Regions from separate parts of the Massilia sp. WG5 genome, predicted to be linked through region 2. Evidence: predicted binding sites of a transcription regulator. Region 2 holds the regulator's gene; the other holds the start of a gene.
The links. The regulator FNR, encoded in region 2, switches genes on or off when oxygen is low (the NO sensors DNR and NnrR bind a similar motif). The targets are predictions, from matches to a motif close to TTGATNNNNATCAA.

Region 1 (5,372 bases), 510 kb from region 2:
GCGAGAGCAGCATGCGCAGCGCTGCCGACTGCGACTGGAAGTAGCCTTCCTGGAGCTCGGTGAGGTCGGCCTCCAGCCGGTCGAGGGCATGGACGTCGCTTTTGCGAACGTAGCGGTCGATCAGGCCGCGGTTGAAGGCTTCGATGGCGATCCGCTCGTCGGCGACGCCGGTCAGCAGGATCTTCCGGCACGGCAGGTCGTGCACGGCTTCGCAGAACTCGATGCCGTCCATCCCCGGCATCGAATAGTCGACCACCAGCACCGAGGGCGTCATGAAGCGCTGCGCGCGGCGACGGATCGCGCACACCTCCTCGACGTGCAGGGCGATGTTGTAGGGCTGGGGCGACAGCGTGTAGGTGTCGACGCTGGGCGAGAGCAGTCCGGCCGGCGCGCCCGCTGTGGCACCGTGCTCGCGCAGCCAGGCGATCGCGGCGCTGGTGTCGCTGAAGCCGATGCTGGGGAAGGACGGCCCGAGCTGGTAGCGCAGGCTGTGCAGGAAGCTGGGGCTGTCGTCGACCAGGACGGTCATGGTCGGGTGCTGGTAGATCGGGAGCGTCATGTCGGGTCTCCAGGAGAGAGCGGAGAAAGCGGAGAAAGCGGAGAAAGCGCATCGGCCGCGCGCCGTGCCGGCGGGAACTCGATCGCGAACACGGTGTAGACCTGTTCGCGCGAGCGGCAGCGGATCTTTCCGTGCCAGGCGTGCACGATGTCCTTGCACAGGGCCAGGCCGATGCCGGCGCCGGTATGCGCCGGATACGAATAGAAGCGCTCGAAGATGTAGGGCAGCTGCCTGGCCGGGATCCCGCAGCCGCTGTCCATCAGCAGCAGGCGCGGGCGCTTGCGGGCGCCGTCGACGATGATGCGGACCTTGCCCTTGCCGGCGCGCTGCAGGGCCTTCAGCGCATTGCGCAGCAGGTTGAGCAGCACCACCGCGCCGAGCTCCTGGCGGCCCAGGAAGGCGAAGTCGCTGCGCACCACCACGTTCACCTGCTGGCGCTGTTCCTCGGTGACGAAGGGGTAGCGCTCGATCACCGCCTGCACCATGTCGGCCATCCAGACCCGCTCGCTGGGCGCCATCTGCTGGTTCATCGCCGCTGCCGACAGCAGGAACAGGTCGATCATCTGGTTCATGTGGCGCACCTCGAAACGGATCCGGGCCAGCGCGCCCGGCACGCCGTCCTCCCAGCCGGAGGCCGCGCGCTCGATTCCGCGCACGTTGGCGGAAATGCTGATCAGGGGCGTGCGCAGCTCGTGCGACACCATCCCCAGCGCCTGCGCCATGCCGGCCAGTTTTTCGCGCGCCAGCACCCGCCGCCCGATCTTCGTGAGGGCCACGATCACGATCGTGAAGACATAGATCGGCGCCTGCTCCAGCACCAGCGGAAAGGCGTGGAAGCCGTCGGCGGCGGCCTGCGGATCGCCGAACCCGATGTACAGGATGCAGGCCAGCAGCGCGCCGGTGGTGCAGGAAGCGAGCGCCCACAGCGAGTCGAACTGAAACAGCAGGATCAGGGAGAGCAGCAGCGACTCGCCCCACACCGCGGAGCCGTGGTTCATCAAGAACATGTAACTGAAGAAAAACGGCATCACATAGGTCACGCTGACGAATTCGTAAATCCGTAAGCAATTTCCCTTGAATTTGCGCGGGAACAACAAAGCCGGAAGGCAAAGAACGAATCCCAACATCCGCAGGTCCAAGCTCTCGAACTTTTGCGGGAACCAGCTTGTCCAGATGAGGTAGTAGGCCGGCATGCCGATGCAGCCGACCCAGGCCAGGAAATGCAGGCGTACGACGGCGTTTTCCTGCTGCAGCTCCTGGCGCAGCAGCCACCTCAGCATGGCAGGCCGGGTCGTCTGCAAGCGCGCCCTGATCGGCGCACTGATGCGCGCAAAACTCCTGTACAGCAGATTCTTCACTCGGCAACTCCCGGTCCTGGACCGTCTGTGTTCGATACTTGTCAATTCGAAATTGATCTCACTCAATTCTCGGTTGAGCTTGACGGAAATCGCTCAGCCCAGGTTGATCTCGGTCAATTGTGCGTCGAACTGGCGAGCTCATGCCTTGTGTATGGACACAATGAAATTTTTTTGGAGAAAAAATATGACCACGATCAGCACCGCCCAAGCCCTGCACCGCAGCGCTACCCTGCACATGCCCGCCTTCGTTGCGCGCAGGATGGACGAGCACCATGTCACCCGGATCGAGCAACTGATGGGCGGCGAACACGTGCATGTCTGGAAGCGCCCGGGGCCGGGCGCAGTCATACTTGCGGGTAACGACTACCTGTGCCTGTCGCGCGAACAAAGCCTGGTCGACGCCCAGCTCCGCAGCCTGCAGGACAGCGTCGGCCAGGCCCTGATGTCGGCTGTCTACCTGCAGGCGGGCAGCCAGCAGCACCGGCTGGAAGAAAAGTTTGCCGATTTCCTCGGCTGCGAGGAAACGATCCTGGCCCAGTCCGGCTGGGCGGCGAATGTGGGCCTGATGCACAGCATTGCCGAGCCGGGCGTGCCGGTCTACCTGGACATCATGGCGCATGCGTCGCTGTGGGACGGCGTGGCGCTGGGCGGGGCCAGGGCCGTACCCTTCCTGCATAACAACATGGATCACCTGCAGCGCCAGCTGAACAAGCATGGCGCCGGCGTGATCGTGGTCGATGCCCTGTACAGCACCGACGGCAGCCTGGCGCCGCTGCACGACGTGGTGGCGCTGGCGGAAAAGACCGGCAGCGTGCTGGTGGTCGACGAATCCCATTCGCTCGGCACCCATGGTCCGCGCGGGGCGGGCCTGGTGATCGGGGCCGGGCTGGAGGAGCGCGTCCATTTCCGCACTGCCTCGCTGGCCAAGGCTTTCGCCGGCCGCGCCGGCATCATCACTTGCTCCAGCCGTTTCAAGCCGTATTTCCTGTCCGAGTCGCGGCCGGCCATCTTCAGCTCCTGCCTGCTGAACCACGAACTGGCCTGGTTCGACGCCGCCATCGACGTGGTCGAGCGCGCCGATCTGCGCCGCGCCGCGCTGCGCCGTATCACGGACGAGGTGCGCGCCGGCCTGGGACAGCTCGGCTACTGCATCGACGAGGGCAGCGAGCAGATCATCGCGCTCGAAGTGGGAACCGAACCGCGGACCCTGGTGCTGCGCAAGGCGCTGGAGAACCGCGGCATCCAGGGCGCCGTGTTCTGCTCTCCCGCCACGCCGAAGAACCGCGCGCTGGTGCGCCTGACCCTCAACGCCGGCCTGCGCAGGCACGAGATCGTGAAGCTGCTGGCCGCCTGCGCCGACATGCGCGAGGAGGTCGGGCTCGAGAGCTGGACCTCGACCCTGCGCCGGCGCCGCGTGCATTGATTGCTTCTGACTCACAAAGCCAGAAAGTTGGCTCCTAAAGGCAGGCACAAAATCGTGGAGGTTTGGCGCTTTCGCTTACGCTTGATAAAAAATTATTAAGTGGTGCGAAGGAGACAAGCGTGCAAGACAAATACAAGCTGGTTGGGCCGATCTACGATTGGCTGAGTGCCTTCTACAGCGGCAAATCCATCCACAAGTGCAAGATCGCGATGCTCGATCGGCTCCAGCCCGGCGACAGGGTGCTGTTCGCCGGCGTCGGCCACGGCCGGGATGCCGTGTACGCCGCCCAGCGCGGCGCCGAGGTCACCGTGGTCGACCTGTCCGAGACCATGTTGAAGAAGTTCTCGGCCAACCTGGCGAAGGAGGGCGTGGAAGAGGGACTGGCGCTCCCGATCCGCCAGGTCCACAGCGACATCATGCAGGTCGAGGAAGTCGAGCGCTACGACATGGTGGTGGCGAACTTCTTCCTCAACGTGTTCGACGAAGACATGATGGTGCGCGTGCTGCAGCACCTGATCCGGCTCGGCAAGCCGGGTGCGCGGGTGGTGGTCGGCGACTTCTCCTTCCCGACCGGGAACGTCCTGAGCCGCCTGGTGAAGACCCTGTACTGGTATGGCGCGGTCGGCTTCTTCTGGCTGTTTGCCGGGAATGCCTTCCACAACATCTACAACTATCCGGAGTGGATGAAGAAGCTGGGGCTGCGGATCCAGGAGCAGAAGCACTACAGGCTGCTGCTCCTGAACTGCTACTGGTCGGTGCTGGGCGAAAAGCCGGCCGCATGAGCGAGTCCGCCCTCGCGCTGGGGCGGCCGGCCGCCGCCCACCTCGATACCGCCGTCCAGGCCGGCCTGGCGAACCGCATCGCCTGCCTGAAGCAGTACGGCAGCCACCCGATGTCCTTCTCGACCATGCAGCCGGACATGGCCTACTTCGAGCTGCCCGGGGTCGGCTACATCGCCTACGCGCAGTACTGGGGCATGCAGTTCGCGCTGGCCGATCCGGTCTGCGCGCCCCAGCAGCGCGAACAGCTGCTCGACCGCTTCCTCGCGCGCTTCCCGCGCGCCGTGTTCGTCCAGGTGAGCAAGGCGGTGGTCGACCACCTGCATGGGCGCCACGGCTACTACGGCACCCAGTTCGGCAGCGAATCGAAGATCGACCTCGCCGGCTGGAGCCTGCGCGGCGCGCGCAAGCAGATCATCCGCACCGCCGTCAACGGCGCCGCCGGCGCCGGCATCGAGATCCGGGAGGGCGGCTTCGACCATGACGTCAGGCGCATCTCGGACGCCTGGATCCGCACCCGGCGCTGCAAGGACAAGGAGATCCGCTTCCTGATCCGGCCGATGATCGTCGACTACCGCGAAGGCACGCGCTACTTCTACGCCTACCTGCATGGCGAGGCGGTCGGCTTCATCTTCTTCGACCCGATCTGGCGCGACGGCCGCCTGGCCGGCTATGCGCCGAACATCTCGCGCTCGTCCGCCAACTTCCGCCAGGGCCTGTGGTATGCGCTGATGGCGCATGCGCTGTCCGTGTTCAAGGAGGAGGGCGTGCCCTGCGTCGACCTCGGCCTGGTGCCGCTGCAGATGGGCGGCGAGCTCGAGCCGCAGGAGTCGCGGCTGCTGCGCATGGCGATGTCGGCGATCCGGGAAAGGATGGACTTCCTGTACAACTTCAAGGGCCTGGAGTTCGCCAAGTCGCGCTTCCAGGGGCGTATCGAAAAGACCTACTGCTGCCACCGCAACGCCATGCCGGCGCTGGCGATGACGGCCATGTTCCGGCTCACCCGCATCATCTGAACCATGACAATCACTCCATTGAGCGTGCCGGCCGCCCTGTCCGGCAAGCGCATCCTGCTGACCGGCGCGACCGGCTTCCTGGCCAAGGTCGTGCTCGAGAAACTGATCCGCACCGTGCCCGGGCTCGGGGGCGTGGTCCTCCTGATCCGCGGCGGCCCGGACGGCAATGCGCGCGAGCGCTTCCAGCGCCAGGTGGCGTCGTCCTCGATCTTCGACAGCCTGCGCGCCGAGCGCGGC
Region 2 (5,372 bases):
CGTTATCCAGGCCGATGCCGACCCCTTCCGAACCATTGTCCAGCGGGCCGCCGTAGTTGCGGTTGGATTTGCAGGTGTTGTAGCGGATCGTGTGCCCCGATACGGCATCCGGCCCCGCCGAGGTCAGCTCGATGCCGCGTCCGTACCAGCTCGGACCAAAATCCCCGCCATTCGCATTGCAGACGTTGTTCTCGATCATGTAATTCCTGGCGAGCCCGCTGATATGAATGCCGAAATTCATATTGTTGCTGCAGTTATTGTTGCCGACGTAGTTGCCATCGCCGCTGTTGATGAGGATGCCGGTGAGCATCCCGCTTACGGTATTCTTGTCCAAGGTGGCGCCGGCCCCCTGGACCAGGTAGACGCCGATCGCCCTGGGGTTCGTGCTGTAGGCGACGCCGGTCGGCGGAGAAACGCGGTTCCCGCGAATCACGAGATGCGTGAGGAAGGTGTCGCTGCTGTAGGTTTCGCAGCGGATGCCGTGCGAGCTCCCGGTGCCGCCGCCGTGGTGGCGGACGGTATTGTTGAGCAGGCGGATGTCGTCGACGGTGAGGTTCGCGGCCACCAGGATCCCGTGGTTGGCATATGTGGCGCTGTTACTGATGACGTCGAGCACGCAGTTGGAGACGGTCGTGTGGCTTTTATTGAACATATACACGCCGGCGCAGTTCGATGTCAGCCTGCAGTTGTCGAACACGCAGTTATTGCCCAGCCAGATGATCGCCGCGTCGCTGGCTTCCGGCAAGGCGCTGTTCCGGATGTCCAGGTTGCGGTAGGTGACGAAATCGCGCTCCTGCTTCAACACCGCGATCGAGGCGCCGTCGGCCGGCGCGGTGGGCGCGGCCGGCAGGACAATGACCGGTTTTGGCCTTGACGCATCGTCGCTGCCGTCGGATCGGTAATAGGCGCCGATCGTGATGCGCTGGGACGGCACGCCGCTCGCCGACAGCTGGAAGACACCGGAATAGGTCGTGCCCCGTTTCTGCAGATAGGTGTGGCCGGGCGTCCAGGAAACGCTGGTCCAGGAGCGGAACGGGCTGGCAAGCGTGCCGTCGCCCGGGCCGGCGACTGTCGGATCGATGTAATGCACGTTCGCGCTGGTCGCGGCCTGGGCCCTCGTGAGCCATGGAAGCGCCGCGCCGGCGCATACGGAGACGCCCACGCGGGAGGCAATCCGAAGGAAGTTTCTTCGCTTGGTCATGACTGTTTCTCCAGAAACCGACAAAGATGGTGGACACTGCTCTGTCCGCCTGGCCGATGGTAAGCTTTGCGGTCGCAAAGCCGCAACGACTCTTTGTCGAAAAAGGAGAAATGCAGTCAGGCCGAGTTGTTGCGACGCCAATTCCCAGCGTCAAGTAGGTTGACTTGCCTGGGGTTTGCGCGGCCTGGGCGGCAGCCGGACGCCATGCCGGGCTCACGCCATCGGACTGCACTGCTCGGTGCCGGCCGCCATCGCCTTCAGGCGCGGCAGGTCGAGCAGGCTCACTTCGCGCTTGTCGATCGCCACCAGTCCCATTTTCTTGAAGCGCGACAGCAGCCGGCTGATGCTTTCGATGGTGAGCCCCAGGTAGTTGCCGATGTCTTCGCGCGACATGCGCAGGGCGAACTGGGTGGGCGAATAGCCGCGTGCGGCGTAGCGGGCCGATTTGTTGACGAGGAAAACGGCGAAGCGCTGCTCGGCGCGCATATTGCCGAGCAAGAGCATGACATTCTGCTCGCGCGTGATCTCGTTGCTCATGATGCGGTGGAAATGGCGCAGCAGGGCGGGGACTTGGCCGAACAGCTCTTCCAGGTTGGCGAAGGGGATCTCGCAGACTTCGCTGTCCTCGAGCGCCACCGCATCGCAGCGATAGCGGTCGCCGCTGATCGCATCCATGCCGAGCAGCTCGCCGGCCATCTGGAAGCCCGTGATCTGGGCTTCGCCGGCCGCGTTCACCTGGTAGGTCTTGAAATGCCCGAAGCGCACGGCGTACAGGTTACGGAAGGGCTCGCCCATCTTGTACAGCGCCTCGTCGCGCTCGAGCCGGCGGCGGCGGCCGATGATCTTGTCGAGGCGGTCGATATCCGCATTTTCCAGGCCCATCGGCAGGCACAGCTGGTGCATGCTGCAGGCTGCGCAGCTGGCCTTCAGCGCCGAGACGTTCAGGGGCCTGCTGTCATTCTGGATGGAAATAGCCTGGATCATCGGAAGTGAAGAGTCGGATGGCGGTCGATACCGGATTATACGGCCCGTCGCCACGCACGGGGCCGTCTCCTTGGCTTTTAGTCAAGGACTTGTTTGTACTTCGTGTCATTTCCAACAGCCCGGCGGGGGCGAGCATTGTCATCCTGCCAATCGTGCGCACACTGGCCCATGCTAGATTCGGGACACGACATCACGGGAGGACTTTCATGTTCGGACTGGCGGCATTGGACCTGGCGCGCGTGCAGTTCGCGTTTACGATGTCGTTCCACATCCTGTTCCCGGCCATTACCATCGGCCTGGCCAGCTACCTTGCCGTGCTGGAACTGTGCTGGCTGAAGACGAAGCGCCGGGTCTTCGTCGACCTGTACCACTTCTGGCTGAGGATCTTCGCCGTCACCTTCGGCATGGGTGTCGTCTCCGGCATCGTGATGGCCTACCAGTTCGGCACCAACTGGAGCTATTTTTCCGACTACGCCGGGTCCATCACCGGACCCCTGCTGGCCTACGAGGTGCTGACCGCCTTCTTCCTGGAAGCCGGCTTCCTGGGCGTGATGCTGTTCGGCTGGACCCGGGTCGGACCCGGGCTGCACTTCCTCGCCACCTGCATGGTCGCGCTCGGCACGCTGATTTCCGCCACCTGGATCCTCGGCTCGAACAGCTGGATGCAGACCCCGCAGGGCTATGCCATCGTCGAGGGCCGCATGGTGCCGGTCGACTGGCTGAAGATCGTCTTCAATCCCTCCTTTCCCTACCGGCTGGTGCACATGTCGATCGCCGCCTTCCTGTCGACCGCGCTGTTCGTCGGCAGCTCGGCCGCCTGGCACCTGCTGAAAGGGCGGGGCAACGATGCGGTGCGCACCATGCTGTCGATGGCGATGTGGCTGGTCCTGATCGTGGCGCCGGTCCAGGCCGTTGTGGGCGACATGCACGGCCTGAACACCCTGCAGCACCAGCCGGCCAAAATCGCCGCGCTCGAGGGCCACTGGCAGAACGAGGGCGACAAGCCGCTGCCGCTGCTGCTGTTCGGCATTCCGTCGATGAAGGACGAGGAAACGAAATTTGCCGTCGGCATCCCGCGCCTCGGCAGCCTGATCCTGACCCATAGCTGGGGCGGCCAGATCAAGGGCCTGAAGGAATTCCCGAAGGACGAGCGGCCGAATTCCCTGATTCTCTTCTGGAGCTTCCGCGTGATGGTCGGGCTGGGTCTCCTGATGATCGCGCTGGGCTCCTGGAGCCTGTGGCTGCGGGTGAAAAAACGGCTGTTCGAGCAGCGCCTGTTCCTGCGCATGGCGATGTGGATGGGGCCGGCCGGCCTGCTGGCGGTGCTGGCCGGCTGGATCACCACCGAGGTCGGACGCCAGCCCTGGATCGTCTACGGCGTGCTGCGCACCGCGGACGCCGCATCGAAGATTTCCGTCGGCCCGCTGGCGCTGAGCCTGGCCGTATTCGTGGTGGCCTACCTGTTCGTGTTCGGGGTCGGCATCGCCTATGTGCTGCGGCTGGTGCGCAAGGGCCCGCAGGCCTTCGACCTGGCCCGCGCGCCGCAGGGCGGGCCGGGCAGGGGACGCACGCCGGCGCGGCCGCTGTCGGTGCCCGAGCCGGACGCTTCCGTCAACGAAGACAACATGACCTGATATGGACATCGACATCACCGCAGTCTGGGCCGGCATCATCTTCTTTTCCGTCTTCATGTACGTGGTGCTGGACGGCTTCGACCTCGGCATCGGCATGCTGTACCCCTTCGTGCCGGGCAGGCGCGAGCGCGACGTGATGATGAACTCGGTGGCGCCGATCTGGGACGGCAACGAGACCTGGCTGGTGCTGGGCGGCGAGGGGCTGCTGGCGGCCTTCCCGGTCGCCTACGCGGTGATCCTGCCGGGCCTCTACCTGCCGCTGATCTTTATGCTGGTGGGCCTGATCTTCCGCGGCGTGGCCTTCGAATTCCGCTTCAAGGCGAACGACCGCGAACGCCCGGTCTGGGACCTGGCCTTCATCTGCGGTTCGATGACGGCGGCCTTCTTCCAGGGCGTGTCGCTGGGCGCCTTCCTGTCCGGGATCCCGGTGTCGGGACGCAGCTACGCCGGCGGGCCGCTCGACTGGTTCGCGCCTTTCCCGCTGGTGGCCGGCTGCGGGGTGATGATCGCCTACACGCTGCTGGGCGCGACCTGGCTGGTGATGAAGACCGAGGGCGAGCTCCACCAGCGCATGGTCAGGCTGGCGCGGACCTTCACCCTGCTGCTGCTGGCGGCGGTGGCGGTGGTCAGCGTGTGGACGCCGCTGTCCCAGCACCAGGTGGCCGAGCGCTGGTTCAGCTTCCCCAACCTCCTGATCCTGTCGCCGGTGCCGCTGCTGGTGGCGGCCTCGGCGTTCTGGCTGCTGTGGTCGCTGAAACGGCATCCGCACCGCCAGCCTTTCGCCGCGGCGCTGGCCCTGACGCTGCTGGGCTTTGTCGGCATGGCGATCAGCATCTGGCCGCACATCGTGCCGCCCGCGATCACGATCTGGGAGGCGGCGGCGCCGCCCGCCACCCAGGGCTTCGCGCTGGTCGGCACGCTGATCGTGCTGCCGCTGATCCTGGCCTACACGGCCTGGTCCTATTACGTATTCCGCGGCAAGGTCGTGGACAGCGAGGGTTATCACTGATGGCGTCGCTATGGCTGCGGCGCCTCGGCTGGATGCTTGCCCTGTGGCTGGGCGGGGTGGCGGCGCTGGGCGTGGTCGCCTGGCTGATCCGGGTGCTGATGCATGCGGCCGGCATGAAGTAGACAGGCCAGGAAGTTCAACCGTGCGCGCCCTCCGGGGAGCCTGGTACTACACTTTCAGTATAGATTTGCTAACGGGAGTGTCGCTCAGTGCCTCAGGAATCCGCGCCTATACAAACGATGGCCTTGCCCTTGTCCGATGAAGACCAGGCCAGGGCCGATTTTTACGCACTGATCGCGCGCCTTATGCTGGCGCCGCCCAACGCCGGCCTGCTGGCCGCCCTGGCCGAGGCCGAGCCGCTCGACGCCGACGGCATCGACGAAGACGGACGGGCGCTCCAGGAGGCGTGGCTGAAGCTGACCCAGGCCGCCAGCGTGATGGATGCCGGCGCGCTGGCCGAGGAATTCGACGCGCTCTTCATCAGCACCGGCGATCCGCTGCTGAACCCCTACGGTTCGGTCTACCTGGCCGGCCACCTGAACGA

Region 1: cqsA (alpha-hydroxyketone-type quorum-sensing autoinducer synthase) is a predicted target of FNR. The motif match lies at 2,021-2,034, and genes of this name have one in related genera.

Annotation. Positions count from the first base shown of each region.
Region 1 covers NZ_CP012640.2:791,622-796,993, reverse strand. Annotated here, with positions in the region: gene AM586_RS03440 (response regulator) at 1-559, opposite strand, end outside; gene AM586_RS03435 (sensor histidine kinase KdpD) at 556-1,917, opposite strand; gene cqsA (alpha-hydroxyketone-type quorum-sensing autoinducer synthase) at 2,102-3,340, shown strand; gene AM586_RS03425 (class I SAM-dependent methyltransferase) at 3,403-4,122, shown strand; gene AM586_RS03420 (DUF2156 domain-containing protein) at 4,119-5,135, shown strand; gene AM586_RS03415 (fatty acyl-CoA reductase) at 5,139-5,372, shown strand, end outside.
Region 2 covers NZ_CP012640.2:1,304,085-1,309,456, reverse strand. Annotated here, with positions in the region: gene AM586_RS05670 (right-handed parallel beta-helix repeat-containing protein) at 1-1,201, opposite strand, end outside; gene fnr (fumarate/nitrate reduction transcriptional regulator Fnr) at 1,415-2,185, opposite strand; gene AM586_RS05660 (cytochrome ubiquinol oxidase subunit I) at 2,392-3,819, shown strand; gene cydB (cytochrome d ubiquinol oxidase subunit II) at 3,821-4,828, shown strand; gene AM586_RS05650 (DUF2474 domain-containing protein) at 4,828-4,950, shown strand; gene AM586_RS05645 (molecular chaperone) at 5,080-5,372, shown strand, end outside.